Regions from separate parts of the Vibrio fluvialis genome, predicted to be linked through region 1. Evidence: predicted binding sites of a transcription regulator. Region 1 holds the regulator's gene; the other holds the start of a gene.
What was found. Region 1 encodes MetJ, which represses methionine synthesis genes. Its sites were predicted from a motif close to TTAGACNTNTANANGTCTAA; they were not measured.
Positions count from the first base shown of each region.

Region 2: the regulator MetJ is predicted to act here: its motif matches at 1,966-1,985, upstream of DYA43_RS15165 (MetQ/NlpA family ABC transporter substrate-binding protein).

Region 1 is NZ_UHIP01000001.1:94,561-105,136, forward strand. Features, by position in the region: gene metF (methylenetetrahydrofolate reductase) at 1-116, opposite strand, end outside; gene DYA43_RS00435 (bifunctional aspartate kinase/homoserine dehydrogenase II) at 395-2,806, opposite strand; gene DYA43_RS00440 (O-succinylhomoserine (thiol)-lyase) at 2,806-3,972, opposite strand; gene metJ (met regulon transcriptional regulator MetJ) at 4,191-4,508, shown strand; gene DYA43_RS00450 (malic enzyme-like NAD(P)-binding protein) at 4,585-5,862, opposite strand; gene rpmE (50S ribosomal protein L31) at 6,074-6,292, opposite strand; gene priA (primosomal protein N') at 6,538-8,739, shown strand; gene cytR (DNA-binding transcriptional regulator CytR) at 9,044-10,051, shown strand; gene ftsN (cell division protein FtsN) at 10,181-10,576, shown strand, end outside.
Region 2 is NZ_UHIP01000002.1:28,089-38,664, reverse strand. Features, by position in the region: gene DYA43_RS15175 (LysR family transcriptional regulator) at 1-959, shown strand, start outside; gene DYA43_RS15170 (glutamine amidotransferase) at 1,011-1,733, opposite strand; gene DYA43_RS15165 (MetQ/NlpA family ABC transporter substrate-binding protein) at 2,020-2,823, shown strand; gene DYA43_RS15160 (HP1242/YdcH family protein) at 3,052-3,291, shown strand; gene DYA43_RS15155 (AraC family transcriptional regulator) at 3,446-4,201, opposite strand; gene DYA43_RS15150 (nuclear transport factor 2 family protein) at 4,341-4,730, shown strand; gene pstS (phosphate ABC transporter substrate-binding protein PstS) at 5,009-6,052, shown strand; gene pstC (phosphate ABC transporter permease subunit PstC) at 6,072-7,019, shown strand; gene pstA (phosphate ABC transporter permease PstA) at 7,016-7,843, shown strand; gene pstB (phosphate ABC transporter ATP-binding protein PstB) at 7,866-8,705, shown strand; gene DYA43_RS15125 (helix-turn-helix transcriptional regulator) at 8,798-9,802, opposite strand; gene DYA43_RS15120 (glycoside hydrolase family 3 C-terminal domain-containing protein) at 10,057-10,576, opposite strand, start outside.

The DNA of each region.
Region 1 (10,576 bases):
GTCTCTTCCATTTGTGGCGTGCTCGGCGGGAAAAATTCAAACGATACATTGATGTCTGAAAGATCAGCAATATTCTGGTTTAAAGCGTCAATATGACTGGCGTGCGTGTAACCCATTTTTCCTCTCCCTGTGGCAACGTGCCACAACGCGAACACTTCTTAAAAATTGACGTTTAGACGTCTATATGGCTACAGAATGTCTTGAATGCATTTTAATGTCAACCTTGCCAATATGAATATTTTTCATGTTGATCGTGAGGTTAATTCAACAACGTTCTCAGCACGTTAGTCGCATTTTCTGCCTGTAACCTTCAAGTTCGACGAATGTGCTGATATAGAAATTAATAGTAGAACAAACAACAAAAAGCTCGCCAATTTGGCGAGCTTTATCATGCTTACAACAGGCCTGCGAGCAGGTTGAGATCCGACTGAATCGCGCCTGCCGTGACTTCACGTCCGGCTCCCGGGCCGCGAATCACCAGCGGATTATCGCGGTACCATTTGCTCTCGATGGCAAAGATGTTGTCACACGGCAGCAGATTCGCCAGCGCGTGTTCTTTATCGAGTGCTTCCACGCCAACAGTGGCTTTGCCATTTTTTTCGAGGCGCGCCACATAACGCAGCACTTTATCCTGACGCTGTGCTTTCGCCAGACGTTCGGCCAGGCGCTCATTGAGCAACTGGCTTTTATCGAGGAAATCATCCAGTGACAGATCGCGCAACTCTTCCGGCACTAGGGATTCAACGCGTACGTTTTGGGGTTCGATTTCCAGCCCCGATTCACGCGCCAGAATCACCAGCTTACGCATTACGTCAGAGCCATCGAGATCGCAGCGTGGGTCCGGTTCGGTCAGGCCTTGTTGCCAGGCGAGATCAACCAGTTCACTGAACGGCACCTGGCCATCGTATTGCTGGAACAGCCACGACAGCGTGCCAGAGAATATACCCGACAGCGCGGTAATTTCATCGCCGCTTTCACGCAGATCGCGCACGGTGTGATTGATGGGTAAGCCGGCACCAACGGTCGCGTTGTACAACCAATGGCGACTGATTTTGGCAAATGCGTCTTTCACTTGCTGGTAGTAATCACCCGCGGCCGATCCCGCCACTTTGTTGGCCGAAATCAGATGCATGCCGTGTTCGGCGATATCGAGATAACGGCTCGCCAGTTCCTGACTCGCGGTGACATCCAGCACCACCACTTCGTCAAAGCCCTGAATATTCCCCAGTTGCGTCAACCAAGTTTGTCCATCGTTCGGTACGGCTTCGTCGTTATAGTGAGCAAACACTTTTGCTGCGTCGATACCTTGTGGTTTGAAGCAGTAAGTCTGGCTGTCAATCACCGCCACCAGTTCGAAGTTCATGCCATGACGCTTTTCCAGCTCTTCTTTCTGCTCAGCAAACAGCTTCAGCCAGCTGGAGCCGATGTTGCCTTTCCCGCACAGAGCCAGCGCGACCCGTTTTTGTGCCTGGAACAGTTGCGTGTGCAGGCCGATGACCAGTGGTTCGACAGCCGTCTGGCGCAGCACGGCGACCAGACTCAGACCGGATTCCGCTTCGCACACAAATTCAACCGGCGCGGTTTTGAGCTGTTGGAAGAACCCATAGCTGTGCTGCGCGTTTTTGGTGACACCTGCACCGACCGCGCCCACCATGGAATAACCTTCTTTGAGTTTGATTTCCGCCTCAATACCTAAATCTTGCAAGAAGGCCAGCGAACCGGAGGCAATTTCTGCGGTATAGGCCAGACGCAGGTATTGTTGGTCGGCCTGAACTTCATACGCCAGCGGTTCCAACTGCGCCCGTTGGAGTTTTTCCAGCACGTCTTGCTGAGCGCGCTGGAAGTTGTGACCATGCACAAACGCCAGTTCAATCAGCAGAACTTCTTCCAGCGACGTGATGATTTTTGCGCCGCGGCCTGAAGCCAGCACGCGCTCGATGCGGGTGGATCCGGATTCTGGTTGATAACTGCAACGCAGGCTGAGATCCATCGCGCTTTGTGCCACAGGCTGTAAAGTACGGCTGTGCAGTACCGGTGCGGCCAGGCGAGCCAGTTCGTTGGCTTCATCCAAACGCAGCAGTGGCAGCAGGCAGGCATCGGTGACCAGACGCGGGTCGGCGCTGTACACGCCTGCGACATCACTCCAGATGGTGACGCGATCCACTTCGGCCAGCGCGCCAATTACGGTCGCGGAATAGTCAGAACCGTTACGGCCGAGCAGCACGGTTTCGCCTGCTTCGTTCTGCGCCATAAAACCTGTGATGATGACGCGATGATGGGCGTGTTGTGCCAGTACTTCTTTGATCAGCGGATAAGAGCGCGCGCGATCGACTTCCGGTTGCGTGCCGCTCTCGGCGCGCAGGAAAGCACGAGCGTCCTGAGCGACCGCTGGCAGTTTGAGCTGGTTGAGCAGCGCTGCCAACAGGCGTGATGACCACACTTCTCCGTGACCGAGCACCGCCGCTTGTTGCGCTTTGTTCAGGGGAGCGGCAAGCTCGCCCAGGGCGACAAATTCGTTGTTGAGTTGGGTGAGCAGCTGATCGGCAGTGTCGCCGTCCAGCAAACCTTCAATCAGTTCGCTTTGATATAGACGCAGGGATTGCAGCGCTTCGTGCGCAATACGGCCGTCTTTATTCAGAGCATCGAGAAAGGCAATCAGGCGGTTGGTTGTTTTACCCGCCGCGGAGACCACCACGAGATCGTCGGCCTGTGAATATTCCTGCAGAATATGGGCGACGCGTTGATAACATTCCGGGTCTGCGAGACTGCTACCACCAAATTTATGCAGCTGACGCGAAATTGTCATTAAAAGGCCTCCTTGGCTTTATTAAACGCCTGATCCAGATCGGCAATCAGGTCGGATGCATCTTCCAGACCGACTGACAAACGCAGCAGTTGCTGTGAGACGCCCGCTTCCGCCAGAGCTTCTTCGCCCATCGCGCGGTGAGTCATTGAGGCGGGGTGACATACCAGACTTTCTACACCGCCGAGTGATTCTGCCAGCGAGAACAGTTCCAATTCGCCGACGAAGTATTTCAGTTGCTCAAACGAACCGCCAAACTCAAAACTCAGCATTGAACCAAAACCGACCTGCTGTTTTTTCGCAATCTCGTGACCAGGATGGTTTGGCAGGCTAGGGTGATAAATCACTTTTACCAATGACTGGCTTTGCAGATAGTTAAGGATTTGCTGTGAGCTTTCTTCATGCACGCGCATACGTGCGCCGAGCGTGCGCAAGCCACGCAGCGTCATGTAGCTGTCAAACGGCGTACCCGTCGCGCCGATGCAGTTACCCCACCATTTCAGCTCTTCGGCATGCTGGGCATCTTTACTGATGATCACGCCGCCAATCACGTCCGAGTGACCGTTCAGGTATTTGGTGGTGGAGTGCACCACAAAGTCAGCGCCGAGCGTCAGAGGCTTTTGGTACACCGGTGTCAAAAAGGTATTGTCGACCGCCACCAAGGCGCCGACCGCTTTGGCTTGCTGGCAGATTTTTTCGATGTCGACCACACGCACCAATGGGTTGGACGGGGTTTCCAATAACACCAGTTTCGGGTTTTGGGCCATCGCCGCCGCCAGAGCCTGCTCGTCGGACTGATCGACAAACAGCACTTTGAAGTCGCCTTTCTTCGCGCGCGTGTTAAACAAACGGTAAGTGCCGCCATAACAGTCGTGCGGCGCAATGATTAAATCTTGTGGAGAAAGAAACGCGCTGACCCAAAGGTTGAGCGCCGAAGTGCCGCAGTTGGTGACCACCGCATCGGCACCGCATTCGAGTTCAGATAGTGCCTGTTCCAGCAAACCACGGTTCGGGTTACCAGAGCGGGTGTAATCGTATTTTGGCACTTCACCAAACGCAGGAAAGCCATAGTTGGTCGAGAGATAAATGGGTGGAACAACAGCGTGGTATTGAGTGTCAGATTCAATACCCGTGCGGACCGCAACGGTCGCTGGCTTGCGATTGGTCATGAGCGTTTCCTTTCCTGATTGACGGTGTTTTGGCTTCCAAGTCGGCAGTGAACCTTAATATTTCTGTTCACCCCGCTGAATAACATCACACTTTACTGACCAAAAAAGAAGACGTCAACACTTCTAGACGTCTATATGTCTTTGCTTATGGCAGTAAATCCCGCTAAAATTGGGGACTTTGAAAATATTCAACTCGAATCCAACAACGAAGGTGCGCAATGGCAGACTGGAATGGCGAATATATTAGCCCATACGCGGAGCATGGGAAAAAGAGCGAGCAGGTGAAAAAAATCACCGTATCGATTCCGCTTAAGGTGCTGAAAGTGCTGACGGATGAACGTACTCGCCGCCAAATCAATAACCTGCGTCATGCAACGAACAGTGAACTGTTGTGTGAAGCGTTTCTGCATGCCTACACAGGCCAGCCGCTGCCAACGGATGAAGATCTGCGTAAAGACCGCCCGGATGACATTCCGGCGGAAGTGAAAGAACTGATGACCGCAATGGGCATTGAGTTCGAAGCGTACGACGACTGATCCCACGGACCGACACGCATTAAAAAACCCTGGCATTGGCCAGGGTTTTTTTGTCTTCACTTGAAGCAAAGAGTGCTTAGGCTTCCATGTAGCCTTGTGGCATTTCGATGCGAGCAACGCCCGAATCCACGGCAGCCTGAGCCACCGCTTTTGCTACGCGTGGTAGCAGGCGAGGGTCCATTGGTTTTGGAATGATGTAGTCGTTGCCGTAAGACAATTTGTCTACACCCGCGGCTTTCAGCACTTCTACTGGCACTTCTTCTTTGGCTAGCTGACGAATCGCGTCGACCGCAGCCAGTTTCATCTCATCGTTGATTTCGCTGGCGCGGACATCCAGAGCACCACGGAAGATGAATGGGAAACACAACACGTTGTTCACCTGGTTCGGGTAGTCGCTGCGGCCGGTACCCATAATCAGATCGCTGCGCACTTGGTAAGCCAGTTCTGGTTTGATTTCTGGATCTGGGTTGGAACACGCAAACACCACCGGTTTGTCGGCCATCAGCTTCAGTGCGTCGGCTGGCAGCAGGTTCGGACCCGAAACGCCCAGGAACAGGTCAGCGCCGGCGATCACATCTTCCAGCGTACGTTTGTCGGTGTTGTTCGCGAACAGTTGTTTGTATTCGTTCAGGTCGTCACGACGGGTGTGAATCACACCTTTGCGATCCAACATATAGATCTTTTCGCGCATTGCGCCACATTTGATCAGCAGTTCCATACAAGCGACGGCAGCGGCGCCAGCACCCAGACAGACGATGATGCACTCTTCCAGCTTTTTACCTTGCAGCTCAATCGCGTTCAGCATGCCGGCAGCGGTGACGATCGCAGTACCGTGCTGGTCATCGTGGAACACGGGAACGTCACAACGTTCAATCAGGCGGCGTTCGATTTCAAAACAGTCCGGAGCTTTGATGTCTTCCAGGTTGATGCCACCAAAGGTGTCGGCAATGTTCGCGACGGTATCGACGAACTCGTCGATGGTGCGGTGTTTGACTTCAATGTCGATAGAATCCAGGCCCGCAAAACGTTTGAACAGCAGGGCTTTACCTTCCATGACCGGTTTGGATGCCATCGGGCCCAGGTTACCCAGACCGAGGATCGCCGTTCCGTTGGAGATAACTGCAACGGTATTTCCCTTTGCAGTGTACTTGTATACGTTGTCGACATTTTGTGCGATTTCACGCACCGGTTCCGCCACGCCCGGGCTGTAAGCCAGAGCAAGGTCAGCAGCAGAATCTGCTGGTTTCGTTAGAGAAACAGCGATTTTCCCTGGAATAGGTAGGGCATGGTAATCCAGTGCGCGTTGGCGGAAAGTTTCTTCCGGAGTCAGTTGTTGGCGATTGTCATCGGACATAGGGGGAGGTTCTCTTATTGTTTTGGAAAAGGAGAATTATTCTAATTGATGTCTGTCAAGCTGCCTAGGCAGGATTGCGAGTCAATCGTACAAAACTTGACTGATTTAATCTGATAAGACCAGCTGTTTTGTGATCGCCGTGAGGAGAAATTGCAGGCATGAAAAAAGGACGCCGGAGCGTCCTTTTCTGAATCTTCGCGTGAAGCAGTAATTACTTCTTGCTTGATAGTGCGCCGAAACGCTTGTTGAAGCGATCAACACGGCCGCCAGTGTCAACAACACGTTGTTTACCAGTGTAGAATGGGTGGCACTTGTCACATACGTCCAGGTGCAGAGAGTCTTTACCTAGAGTAGAGTTGAAAACGAAAGAGTTGCCGCAAGAGCAAGTCGCGTTTACTGCTTTGTATTCTGGGTGGATACCAGCTTTCATGGGATAACCTCAATTTAGGCCGTGTCGCTATCCGAATCAACGTCGGACACCACACGTAATGTTAATGATACTGTTCGATACTCAGCCTTGTTGACCAAGCATCTTCAAGGCGCGATATATTAATGAATCCACCGCTTCGGATCAACCGCTTTCGGCGTTATTTTCGCCACTATTGTGGGTCGAATTTCCCATCCGCATCCAGTAGACTGTGATTTCTCACCATTTTTGACTGCTGACGGACTGTTATGCGCCCAACTATTGCCCGTGTTGCCTTGCCGGTGCCACTGGATAAGCAATTTGATTACCTGATTCCCAGCCATCTGTTTCCGATCATCGGCGGACGGGTGTCGGTGCCGTTTGGCCGCCAGACGCTGGTCGGCATCGTCACGGCACTGGTGCAGGAATCGGAATTTCCGCGTGAGCAGTTAAAAGTGATCAAAGCGGTGCTGGATTCGCAGCCCGTGTGGCCGGAGACCCTGTACCGCCTGCTGCACTGGTGTAGCCAGTTTTATCAGTATCCACTCGGCGACACGCTGGCCAATGCGATGCCGGGTGCGCTGCGCAAAGGCAAACCAGCCGATTTTGCCAGCAGTAAAGAGTGGCAGATTACCGAACGTGGCCGTGATCAACTGATGCAGGGGTTTGGCCGGGCGATTAAACAGGCTCAGGTGATGCATTTGGTGCAATCAGGTCCGGTGGCGCATCAGATCATGCTGGATGAAGAAGTGTCCAGTGCCACATTGAATACCTTGCAAGACAAAGGTTGGATTGAAGTCACTGAAAAGCAGCCTCAGTTTCGCCCGTGGCCGAAGGAGATTGAAGCTCAGGTGGATAAACCTAGGCTCAATCAGGAGCAGGCGATTGCGATTGCATCGGTGAACAGTCAGCGTGGTTTTGGTTGTTATCTGCTGCAAGGCGTCACGGGGTCGGGTAAAACGGAGGTTTACCTCAATCTCATCAAGCCGGTGTTGGAAGCCGGGCGGCAAGCGTTGGTGCTGGTGCCGGAAATTGGCCTCACGCCCCAGACCATCAACCGTTTTCGCAAGCGTTTTGATGTGCCGGTCGAAGTGATTCACTCGGGGCTGAATGAAACGGAACGCCTCAATGCCTGGCTGGCGGCGCGCGATAAAATTGCGGGCATTGTGATTGGCACGCGCTCGGCGCTGCTGACACCGTTTGCCGATCTCGGCATCATTATTGTCGATGAAGAGCACGACGCCTCTTATAAACAACAAGACAGCCTGCGTTATCACGCGCGGGATGTCGCCGTCATGCGCGCCAATCTTGAGCAGGTGCCGATTGTGCTGGGTTCGGCCACGCCGGCTCTGGAAACGCTGCACAATGCGCTGACGGGTAAATATCATCATCTGCAACTGACGCAGCGCGCCGGAGCGGCACTGCCGACCACTAACCGGGTGTTAGACGTCAAAGGCTTATATCTTGAAAGTGGCTTGTCGGCACCGCTGATCGCCGAAATGCGCCGCCACTTGTCGCAAGGCAATCAGGTGCTGTTGTTCCTCAACCGTCGCGGTTTTTCGCCCGCGCTGATGTGCCACGAATGTGGCTGGATTGCCGACTGTCAGCGCTGCGATGCCTACTATACCTATCATCAGTACAGCAATGAAATCCGCTGCCACCATTGTGGTTCGCAGCGTCCGGTGATTCACCAATGTCAGGGCTGCGGCTCGACGCATCTGGTGACCGTCGGTGTCGGCACCGAGCAGCTGGAAGCGCAGCTCGGTGAGCTGTTTCCGGAATACAAAGCGATTCGTATCGATCGCGACAGCACGCGCCGCAAAGGCAGTCTCGAATCGGCACTCAACGCGATTCGCCGCGGCGAATATCAAATTCTGATCGGCACGCAGATGCTGGCCAAAGGTCACCACTTCCCCGATGTGACGCTGGTAGCGCTACTGGATGTCGATGGCTCGCTGTACAGCAGCGATTTTCGTGCCTCTGAGCGTCTGGCGCAGCTGTTTATTCAGGTCGCCGGCCGTGCGGGCCGAGCGAGTAAACCCGGCGAAGTGGTGTTGCAGACCCATCATCCCGAGCACAGTTTGCTGCAAGCTTTGCTGAATAACGACTACAACCATTTTGCCGAGCAGGCGTTGGCTGAGCGCAAACTGGCGCAATTGCCGCCGTACACTTATCTGACCTTGTTTCGCGCCGAAGGCAACCAGTCGCCAATGGTGGAAGATTTTCTGCGCCAGGTGAGACACACCTTAGAAGCGCATCCGCTGTGTGAACAGGGCTGCATGGTGCTCGGCCCAACTCCTGCACCTCTGGCAAAACGCGCGGGCAAATTCCGCTGGCAATTATTGCTGCAGGCGCCGAGCCGTTCAGTGATGCAAAAGCTGCTCGCCAGTGCCAAACCTGCGATTCAGTTGCTGCCGCTGGCGGGGAAAGTTCGCTGGTCATTGGACATAGAACCACAGGATCTGAGCTGATTTTGCTTATTGTTGCTTTTATCAGAAAAGTAAAATCCTTCTTATCGTGATTAAAATCACGCTTGTGATGCAAAATTTGTTAATCAGACCGTAACTTTCTATGCGGAAACGAATAGACTATTCGCAACATTTTGTCAGTGAAACGTTTTCGCTGCATAAAATCGAGCTTAAGTTCGTCCAAAGCGGTATCAGACGTTGGGTAAAAGGAGTGCCGAACTTCTGAATGTAATTGGACAACTCGCAATCCCATAATCATAAAAAAGTGCAATTGCACGATGAGAACCGAGAAAGAGGGTAATTACACATGGCGACAATGAAGGATGTTGCCCAGCTTGCAGGCGTTTCGACGGCGACGGTCTCGCGCGCTCTGATGAATCCCGAAAAAGTTTCAGCCTCAACCCGTAAGCGGGTCGAGGAGGCAGTTTTAGAAGCTGGCTATTCACCGAATTCTTTGGCCCGAAATCTGCGCCGCAATGAGTCAAAAACCATTGTCGCGATAGTGCCGGATATCTGTGACCCTTATTACACAGAGATCATTCGTGGTATCGAAGATGCTGCAATGGAACACGGTTATCTGGTGCTGCTGGGCGACAGCGGACAGCAGAAAAAACGTGAAAGCTCATTTGTGAACCTGGTGTTTACCAAACAAGCGGACGGCATGTTACTGCTGGGGACTGACTTGCCGTTTGATGTGAGCAAACCCGAGCAGAAAAACCTGCCACCGATGGTGATGGCGTGTGAGTTTGCGCCGGAGCTTGAGCTACCTACGGTACACATTGATAACCTGACATCGGCGTTTGAAGCCGTGAACTATCTGACTCAGATGGGGCACAAACGTGTGGCACAAATCGCCGGACCGGAAGCCGCGGTGCTGTGTCAGTTTCGTCAGCAAGGTTATCAGCAGGCGCTGCGTCGTGCGGGTATCACTCGCAATCCGACCTACAGTATGAGTGGTGACTTTACTTTTGAGTCCGGAGCCAAAGCGGTGCGTCAATTATTGGCCCTGCCTGAGCCACCAACGGCTATCTTCTGTCACAACGATACCATGGCGATTGGCGCGATTCAGGAAGCGAAACGTCTGGGACTGCGCGTACCGCAAGATCTCTCTGTGGTGGGCTTTGATGACATTCAATTCGCCCAGTACTGCGATCCACCGCTGACGACCATCTCTCAGCCTCGCTACGAGATTGGCCGTCAGGCGATGCTGATGATGCTGGAATTGCTGCGTGGTCATGACGTGCGTGCCGGCTCACGTTTGCTGGAAACTCAGCTGGTGGTGCGTGAGAGCGCAGCGCCGCCTCGTTCGATGTAAGCAGCTTCAAACCTGACATTTCCTTGAAATAAGCGGCGTATTTTGATGCGCCGCTTCCATTTCCGCTCTGTTATCTGCCGCGAAACTGCTTTAACATGTGGGCAAAATTGTCAACTTTTGAATTTGTCTGTGGCTAATAAAGATTATGTAAGGCGCGGTCGTAGTCCGAAAAAGCCGACCCCCAAAAAAGCAGCTCCTCGACGTAGAAAACCTTGGCGTAGTGGCCTGTTGGCGACGCTATTGGTTGCCGGTTTTGGCTATGGGCTGTATCTGCTCAATCAGGATCCTGAGCCGCCGAAACCCACTCCGGTCGTGGTGGATACCAAGCCGAAATCCGTCAGCAAACCTAAAGCGACTAATGAATTGCCACCGCCTCCGACGGAGAAGTGGGATTATGTTGAATCACTGCCGAGTCGTGAGATTGAGGTCAAAGCCAAAGAGCTGCAGGTCTCCGATATTCCTTACGTGATGCAGTGCGGCGCGTACAAAAATATGCAGCAGGCGGAAGCGCGTAAACTGGATATC
Region 2 (10,576 bases), on a different contig from region 1:
GCCAGCCGATTCTGGATAAGATCCTGTTCTTTTGCGTGGTGATGCAAACCGGATCGTTCAAAGAGGCCTCGCAGCGACAGGGCATTTCGGCTGCCGCAGGCAGCCGCTGGGTCAAAGAGCTGGAAGAGACGTTGTCGGTTGAACTCATCAAACGCAGCACGCGCCAACTGGCCGCGACCCAAGCGGGGCAACTGTTGTACGAACGCTTTGCGCCGATGATTGGCGATATCGATACGCTGTGCGAAGAGGTGCAAAACCTCAGCGAGCAACAACAGGGCGAAATCCGCCTCTCGTCGACGCCGCTGTTTGCCCGCCAGTATCTGACCAAAATCGTGGCTGAATACATGGCGCAGCATCCTAAAGTACATTTCAAAATCTTTATTGAAGCGGGGGAGTTTGACCCGCTTACCATCGATTTTGCCTTTCGCGCCATCGCCACGTATGACGGTGAACCGGTGGAAGATTCGTTGCTGATCCGCAAACGCCTGCTCAGTGAACCGCTGTATTTGTGCGCCTCGGAACGCTATCTGACCGAAGCGGGCACACCGACCACGCCGCAGGAACTGAAAGAGCATCGCTGCTTGTATGCACGCACTTTATTGGGCGGCAATCGCTGGTGTTTTGAGCGCGACGAGCAGCCGGAAATCGTCACCATTCGTGATGCGCTGGAGTGCGACAACAGCGAAATGCTGCTCAATCTTGCTCAGCAAAGTGCGGGCATTGCTTATCTGCCGCATTCGCTGGTGGAGCCGTGTTTACGCAGCGGCGAATTGCGTCATGTGATGCCGCAATATCGCTGCGCGAGCTTTGACATCTTTCTTTACTATCGGCCTCGGCATCCGATGCCAGAGCGTTGCGCCAGCTTTAAACGTTACCTGCTTGAGCGGGTGGAAACGCTGCAAAAACAGGGGCCAGCGCATGACGCTGACCCGGAGAGTGCTGTGCATGCCGCGCCTTAACGCGCGGATCTTTGCACAGATGTGTGTGGTGGTGTGGAAGTGAGAGTGAACTTACTGCGCCTGACAGCAGACGCGGGCAAATTGCAGCAGGACCTGTTTGGCTTGCTCTGTTTCGGTGACCTGAGCGCTTTTCGCTGGGTAGTCGTCTTCAAATTCGTGTTTCAGACCATCAAGCGACATCTGCATGATCTCGGGTGTGAATTCCGGATGGAACTGCACGCCCCAACACGCACTGCCGACACGGTACGCATGATGCGGTTCAAAATCGCTGCGCGCGAGATGAACGGCGCTCTCTGGCAGCGTCAGCACCGATTGGTAATGAACCGCTTGCGCGCCAAATTGCTCAGGCAAATGCGCGAAAATCGCATCGTCATTCGCCACAGGTTCTTTGGCGATCTGCACTGTGCCGATTTCCAAGCCTTGCGGGTGATAACCGACAACGCCACCGAGCGCTTGCGCAATCAACTGATGGCCAAAGCAGATACCCAGCAGGGGAATTTGGCGCTCAACCAACTGAACAATTTCGTCGGATAACCGCAGCATCCACGGCTTTTTCTCGGAAGCCATCGCCAGCGAACCCATGATGATGACACCCGCTAAGGTATCGAAATTTGGCAGTGCGTGCTGCACGCCGTCATGGAATTCGATGTGAATGTCGTGCTGCTCGACGCCCTGCGAGCGAATTGCGCGCAGCGCCCACTCTTCAAAATCTCCGAACTTTTCCAACTGAGCTTGCGGCGCCTGACCGACATTGACGATGAGTAGTGTTTTCATACGCTTCCTTACGACTGAATATGCTGACAACTGATGAGTATCCATTGGCCGTTCTGACCGCGGCCGAATCTTTTCAACTGAGTCCTAATCTAGAGAAATCCCCTAAGTACTGCAATGGCTATTTCTCCTCAGCCACTTTCATCAAATGGGTCGAATTGTGTGTGTTGGCTCGCGTTCTCTACTGCGCAAAAAATTGAGTTGCATAAAATTTTTGCGAGAGTAGTATGGCGGTTTAGATGGCTAAACGTCTATTGGCGTGAAACTCGCACAGAATATGGAGAACAAGATGAAAGGATTGAAGAAAGTTGGTCAGTGGGCGTTGGTGGCAACCCTGTTTGCTGGTTTAACCGCATGTGGTCAGAACGATCAGGCGGAGATCAAAGTGGGCGCCACAGTTGGCCCGCACGCACAAGTGGTGGAAGCTGTCGCAAAAGAAGCCGCGAAACAGGGCCTGAATGTGAAAGTGGTGGAGTTTTCCGACTACATTACGCCAAACGCGGCACTGGAAGATGGCAGCATCGACATCAACAGCTACCAGCATCAACCATTCTTGGATAACTACAACAGCAGCCACAACTCGCACTTGGTTTCGATTGGTGAATCGATTCTGATGCGTATGGGTGTGTACTCGAACAAATATCACACGATTGAAGATCTGCCAGACGGCGCGCGCATCGCGATTCCAAACGATCCAACCAACGGCGGCCGCGGCCTGCTGCTGTTTGCTGATGCGAACCTGATCAAACTGCGCGACGGCGTAGGCTTTAAAGCGTCACTGAATGACATCGTTGATAACCCAAAACAGTTCCAGTTTATCGAAGTGGATGCGGCGCAACTGCCACGCACACTGGATGACGTAGACGCCGCAGCAATCACCATGAACTATGTGATGTCTGCCGGTCTGGATCCGAAAAAGCAGGGCATTTACTTAGAGTCGAAACAGGCACCGCTGGCGGTCATGGTGATTGCAACGCGTGAAAAAGACAAAGACAACGAAGCGTACAAGAAATTTGTGCAAATCTATCAATCGCAGCCAATTCGTGACTTCATGCAAGATACGTTCAAAGGCACGATTGAACCTGCTTTCTAAGCATTTTCTCTTCAGTTCGACGCTTTTAAGCTAAGTTACTGAATACAAAAAGCCATCGAAGTTCCCGTCGGTGGCTTTTTTCTTTTGTTGATTGGGGCAAGATCTCAGATGCGTCGACTGTCTCATTGATGAACTTGAGTCATGAGTAGAGAGTGCTAGAGTTAGTGATAGTTCTGCTCAAAATATGAGCGGAATGTTTGTGTCACCCATTAACTCAACGAGGTTTCTATGCTAGGCGAAAATCACTCTTTAGCGAACGAATATCCAGAACATCTGGATACCATCAGTCAGCTAACCGCGAGCGATGAGGCATTTGCAGCAAATGCGTCGAACTACAATTCACTAGACAGAGAAATTCGAAAACTGGAGCTCAGAGGCGCGCCGATTGACGACCACTCCATGAATTCGATGAAACTCAACCGAGCAGAGCTGAAAGACTGGCTACACAGCAAAATCATGAACATGTGATTTGCCACTCTTACCGGTGACCAAACACCGGCTCAGCCAAGGCAGCCAATCACCCTTGAGGTGTTGTGCTCAGCCTGACGAGAAACCACCCGGCCGGGTGGTTTTTTCATGCGCCTAATTTTGCTTCGTCACGCACTTTCGATTGTTTCAATTATTACTCACTCATACCAGTCAAAAGCGGCCGCTGACGCAGGTACAGCTTGGGCGTGACGCCGAATCGCTGGCGAAACAGCTGAATGTAGCTGCTGGAGTTGTCGTAACCCGATGCCAGTGCCACTTCGGTGATGCTCTTACCCGCTTCGAGCTGGCTCAATGAGTGGAGCAGGCGGCTTTGTTGGCGCCAATGCACAAATGTCATGCCCGTTTGTTGACGAAACAGGCGATGCAGCGTTCGGCTGCTGAGGCCAAAGCGCTCAGCCAGTGCTTCTTGGCTCAGGCGATTCTCCGGCTCGGCAATCAAATAGTTGGCGAGCTTGCGCGCTCGTTTATCTTCCGGCAGTGGCAATTGCAACGGGGTGGCGGGTGCGTGCGAGATTTCACTGCCGAGCAGCGCCAGCCACGCCTGCTCACGAGTGTCTGAAGCGTTACATTCGGCGCCGGACAGCCGTTTGAGCAGCGCCGTGATGAGATCGTCGCAACGAATCAGTTTGGGGTCTGGCATGGCATCAAACATTGTTGCGTCTTGCACATACAGCAGTTCGCCTACCACATCGGTAATCACCTCGGTTCGGTGCCGGCAGCCGGCGGGTATCCAGGCTAAACAGCCGGAGGCCACCGTCCAGCGCTGCTGCTCGGCTTCGACCATCAAAATCCCTTGGTTCACCCAAAACAGCTGACCTTCCTGATGAGAGTGCCATTCGGTGATCGCGCTTTGGGGATGCTTGAGTGAGGCTCGGCGAATCACGCTCATTTGGCGGAAATCCTTTATTGTTTGTCTGAATGTCCGAATTCTGCCATGTAAAGCGGCTGTAGCATAGAGAACAACATGGCGCAGTGAAGACGATAAGCGCCCATGTTGCGGATTTAATTGATGAACTGAGGAGAACAATATGGAACTGAAACGCTTAACTCATGCCGCGCTGCTGGCGGTCATTGAAGCTGAGCATGTCGATGAGCGCGAGGTGGAACGTTATTTCGCGTCCAGCTATCAACAAGTGGCCGATGGCGCTGTGCTGAAACTGAGCGAGTTTAAGCAGCACCTGCTGACCTTAAAACAACTGACGCGGTCGATGACCGTGACTGTCGTGGCGATGGCGCAGCAGGACGAACATGTGTTCAGTCGCCATCAGGTTAGCGTCGAGAAACGCAATGGAGAACGCAGTATGGTGGAGGTGATCGCCCATTTTCAGTGGCGAGAGGGCAAAATTGTGCGTTGCGATGAACTTTCACGCGTGATTGACGGTGACCAGAGCGACAGAGCACTGGCGTCTGTGCGGTAATTCGGTGAACGGGTTTTTTGTGCGACTGGGTTGAACTCAGTTGAGTGAGGTTGATGAAAAATTGAGCGCCGTGTAAAGCGCTCAAATCCCCGATTTCAGATAACTAAACTTATCAAAAAATAACCAATATGATAAATATTCTTTTTAAATCAATGAAATAACAAAATCGTCACAAAAATGTCATCGGGAGTTTTTAGCGTGTCCCCTGTAGCGCGCTGTCGATTTACTGAACAAGGAAGTCGGTTCAGCGATTCTCAAAGAAAATATCGGGGTTCACGATGAAAATGATGAAATCTACGCTTTTGGTGTCACTAGCACTGTGTGCTTCTGGCTCAGCATTCGCTGCCACCACATTGAATGGTGCGGGTGCGACGTTCCCATATCCGGTTTACGCCAAATGGGCGGAAGCGTACCAAAAAGAGACAGGTGTGCAAATCAACTATCAGGCGATCGGTTCTGGCGGTGGTATTCGTCAGATCGAAGCGAACACGGTTGATTTCGGCGGTACAGACGCACCACTGGATGTGACTGAACTGAACAAGGAAGACATGATTCAGTTTCCAATGGTGATGGGCGGTATCGTACCCGTGGTGAACATTCCTGGTGTCAAAGCGGGCGAACTGAAACTGACGGGCTCTGTGCTGGCGGATATCTATCTGGGCAAAATCAAAAACTGGAACGATGCGGCGATTGTTAAGCTCAATCCGAACGAAAAGCTGCCTAAACTGCCCATCTACGTGGTTCACCGCTCTGACGGTTCAGGCACGACGTTCAACTTTACCGATTATCTGTCGCGCGTGAGCAGTGACTGGCAATCAAAAATTGGTGTGGGTAAAGACATCGAATGGCCAAGCGCGGCGACCGATATCGGTGGCAAAGGGAACGCGGGTGTTGCGAACTACGTGACACGCACCAAAGGCTCTATCGGCTATGTGGAATACGCTTACGCCACGCAAAACCATTTGGCTTATACCCAACTGCAAAACAAAGCCGGCAAGTTTGTTAACCCAACAGCGGCGAGCTTCCAGGCCGCAGCGGCGAATGCCGATTGGGAACACGCGCCGGGCTTTAAACTGATCCTCAACGATCAGCCGGGCGCGGCAACGTGGCCAATGACCTCCGCGACATTCATTCTGATGCACAAAGATCAGAAAGACATGGCAAAAGCGCAGGAAATGCTGAAGTACTTCACCTGGAGTTACCAGCACCCAGAAATGGCACAAAACCTCGACTACGTGGCGATGCCGGAATCGGTCGTGAAACTGGTGAACAAGACCTGGAAACAGAATCTGGTTTCCGATGGTCAAGCCGTGATCCGTTAAGCCTAGGATGCCCCGGTGTATGCCGGGGCACAGTCAGAGTGTTATGAATAAAGCGATTTCTCGATATCAGCCAGATAAGATTTTCTCCGCTGTCAGCTTCCTCAGCGCGCTGATGGTGTTTGCCGTTCTGCTCGGCCTCATCCTCTCTCTGCTTTCCGGCAGCCAGTCGGCGTTGACGACGTTTGGTTTGTCGTTTGTCTATCGTGACGTCTGGGATCCGATTAATGGCGAGTTTGGCGCGGCTGCCGCCATTTACGGCACCTTGGTCAGCGCGTTCATTGCTTGCTTGATCGCGGTGCCGCTGTCGCTCGGCATTGCGGTGTTTCTGTCAGAACTCGCACCACGCTGGGTCAGCTCGCCCGTCGGTAAAGCGATTGAGCTGCTGGCTGCCATTCCCAGCATTATTTTCGGTATGTGGGGATTGTTTGTGTTCTGCCCGTGGTTTTCCGACAGCTTTCAAATGTGGGCCGGAGAACATCTCGCGGAATGGCCACTGATCGGTCCGCTATTCAATGGTCCGCCGATCGGAATTGGCTTGCTCAGTGCCGGCATCATCCTCGCGTTTATGATTCTGCCGATCATTACGTCACTCACGCGCGATGCGCTGGCGTCGATCCCCAATATTTTGCGTGAAACGGCCTACGGTATTGGCGCGAATCCGTTTGAAGTGATCACCAAAGTGCTCTTACCAAGCGTGCGCCGCGCGGTATTAAGCGCCTGTATTCTCGGGCTTGGCCGAGCGTTGGGTGAAACCATGGCGGTGACGTTTGTGATTGGCGGAGCGAACCGCATTCAGGCGTCGCTGTTTATGCCAGCTACCTCAATTGCCTCGACCATCGCCCAGCAGTTTAACGAAGCGACGCAGCCGATTCACATTGCTTCACTACTGGGCCTTGGCGTGCTGCTGTTTGCCATTACGTTGGTGGTGATGCTGGTCGCGAACAAATTGGTGGGAGTGAAAAAATGAACACCAGACGCATCAAAAATCGCCTGTTTCAGCTTTTCTGTTACGGCTCGGCCGCCATGGGGTTGCTGGTTCTGGCGAGTATTCTCTACACCCTGATTTCACGGGGCTTGTCCGGCATCAATCTGGCGCTGTTTACGGAGATTACGCCAGGGCCGGGCAGTGCGGGTGGGTTGAAAAACGCCTTTATCGGCAGCCTGGAAATGACTTTTCTGTCGATCTTCATCGCCACACCGATTGCGCTGTTGGCAGGGACTTGGCTGGCGGAGCAGGAAGCCGACAGCAAGTGGGCACAGGCCATTCGTTTTCTGAACAACATCCTGATGAGCGCGCCGTCGATACTGGTCGGCCTGTTTGTTTACGCGCTGATCGTCGTGCCAAGCGGCGGCTATTCTGGTTGGGCGGGGTGTATTGCGCTCGCCGTTCTGGCGCTGCCAACCATCATTGCCGGCACAGAAGAGATGCTTCGCCTGGTGCCAAGCACACTCAAAGAAGCGGGCCGTGGCCTCGGCGCGGCCAACTGGGTGGTGGTGTTTAAACTCTGCTACCGTTCAGCGGCTTCTGGCCTTATCACCGCGATTCTGTTGTCGTTTGCCCGCATTGCAGGGGAAACCGCGCCGCTGCTGTTTACTGCTCTCAACAGCAATTTTATGTCGACCGATTTCTCCGGCCCGGTCGCGAATCTGCCCGTCACCATCTATCAATTTGCGATGAGTCCTTACGAGAGTTGGCAACAGCTGGCATGGTCGGGCGCGCTGATGGTCACGCTGTTCATTCTGCTGGTGAACATCAGTGCGACCTATTTGCCTAAGCTTTTCAAAAGGTGAGAACCATTTAAAGGTGAGAACCATGAATAACAACATAGCAACCACGATTTTGTCTCCCGCCACCACTGACGTAGAGACCTCGGTGCAAACACAAACCACCACGGCAAGCGAGGTGGTGCTGGATATTCGCGATCTGAATTTCTACTACGACCGCAAAGGGGAGCGCGCGTTAAAATCCGTGTCGCTGCCGATTTATCAACATCAAGTCACGGCGCTGATTGGCCCGTCGGGCTGTGGTAAATCCACCTTGTTGCGCTGCCTGAATCGAATTTACGCGCTGTATGGCCATCAACATGCCGAAGGCATGATTGGCTATGAAGGCGCTAATCTGCTCGATTACGCAGACCTCAACGAACTGCGATCCAAAATCGGCATGATATTCCAAAAACCGACGCCGTTTCCGATGTCGATTGCCGAAAACATTGCCTTTGGTTTGCGTTTGCAAGGTCACAGCAAGGCAGAGATTGACCAGAAAATTGAGCAAGCGCTCAAAGCGGCGCACTTGTGGCAGGAAGTGAAAGACAAGCTCAATGTCGATGCGCACAGCCTGTCTGGCGGTCAGCAGCAGCGTTTGTGTATCGCTCGCACTATCGCGCTGGAGCCGGACATCATTTTGATGGACGAACCCACTTCCGCGCTCGATCCGATTGCCACATCGGCGATTGAAGAGCTGATTGGCGAGCTGAAAGAGAACTTCACCATCGTGATTGTCACGCACAACATGCAGCAAGCGATGCGCATTTCCAATCACACGGCATTTATGTATCTCGGTGAGCTGGTGGAATTTGGTCCGACGCGTCAAATGTTTCACCAACCCAAACAAGAGCGTACCCGCCGTTATATTTCGGGCGACTTCGGATAAATCCGCCCACCAGAGCTACTCTCTTGCACCGATGGGTAGCTCTGTTTTCTCTTTTATTTTCTTCAGCCCCCTTTATGGAGGGCGAGTATCGTTCAACCCTGCTGCAAAGACTTGCGATACTGCACTGGCGACATGTTGGTGTGGGTGCGGAAAAAGCGGGAGAACACCGACTGGGACGAGAAGAAGGTAAGTTCACTGATCTCACTCATGCTCTTGTTGGTTTCCGAGAGAAGTTTGACCGCTTTGTTGAGCCTTACCTGATTGTAGATATCGGTAAAACACTTGTTCTCGATGCCGAGTTTTTTGTTCAGCGTCCAGCGGCTGATTTTGAGTGTGTCACACACTTTTTCCAGCGTGCGATCACCGCAATTCTGCTCGTCTTTCTCTATTAGCGTCGATAGCAGATTTTCAACGCTGTGAGCGAAGGTGCTGTTATTAATTTCTTGTTTTGTATGGTCTAAATTATTTTTCTGAAGCTGATAAAGTTTGCGGTTAAATAATGGATTAGCTTCATTTAAACCCGGAGACTGAATAAGCAGATAATTTTCGCTTTGGCCGAAATGACAATGCGTATTGAATTTTTCATTGACCACAGAATAAGGCATTTGATTGCCGTGCCTGACCCCTAATTTCAACGAAACGTCCGGTAAATATTGACTGATAATATCTCGAATGAACGCAAAATTTGCCAATGCGCTGGAGACTTTAGGATTGGGGCCAGTGTCCGTATAGGTGACTCGCAACGTGTCGCCGCTCTCACTCACTTCACACTCATCGCAACTGCCGATCAACGCTCGGTAACGGACGAACGAGTGTACGGCGGCCGACGCCGACGATTCATTAAAGCAGAGGCTGAATAGCTCCGGGAACAGGGTGTACATCTGTTCCAGACTGGCGTGAGCGAATAGCTGCTTCTGGTATGGAAAACATTCATCGAGGATGGCGTAGTGCGACTGGCTGGAAATTCTGCCGTTGTGTCGGCCGAGTTCAAAGCGGTTAATGTGGCACTTTTCTATAATACGGTCACGGCTGAGACCGAGTGTGTTGAGTTGATGCAGCAAGCCGGAGGTTAAGAGATTCGATACATTTCCGTTCATCGTTCGCCCTTTGTTGTTTTTATTATCGAGTCCGTTCAAAACTACAATGTAGTATATCAGTTAGCCTGTTTGGCAATGTTTGCGTGTGTGAATTAGTGATGTCGTGCCAATATTTTTATCCATATAGAAAATGGGTAATAACAACAGTTAGAACACGGTTTTCTGCGGAGAAATAAACAGAACGGATGTCACTTGAGTAGGAAAAATAAAAGCCCGAACCGTCGGGCTTTTATGGCTGTCTCAATCAGAAAAAATTACTCTTTGACGGTGATGAAGCTTGCTTCCGTCACGCCATCTTGCAGTGCCAGCGCATCCGGCGTGGTTTTGCTCACCACAATTTCATGCCCAACCGAGAAGCTGACTGGTACACCTTTCTGCCCGGTCACCGTTCCATGAACATCGGACGATGGCGCCACATACACGGTGTATGTGCCCGGTTCGATGATCCACTGGTTGTTTGCCGCATCAAAGCTGGAGAGCGTTTGCGCCGAGATAGTGAACGTCAAACGTTCAGACTGGCCAGCCTTGAGCAGATGCGTTTTGGCAAACGCTTTTAGCTCGATAGTGGGCTTTTTCAGTTTCACTTCCGGTGCGGAAACATAAACCTGTGTCGCTTCTTTACCTGCCACATCTCCGGTGTTGTGAATGGTTGCCGAGAGGGTGATGCTGCCGTTGCCGCCTTTTTTGCCCAGAGTGTTCGCCACGACGGTTGGGTTGCTGTACTCAAAGTTGGTGTACGACAGGCCGTAACCAAACGGGTAGGCAGGCGCCACA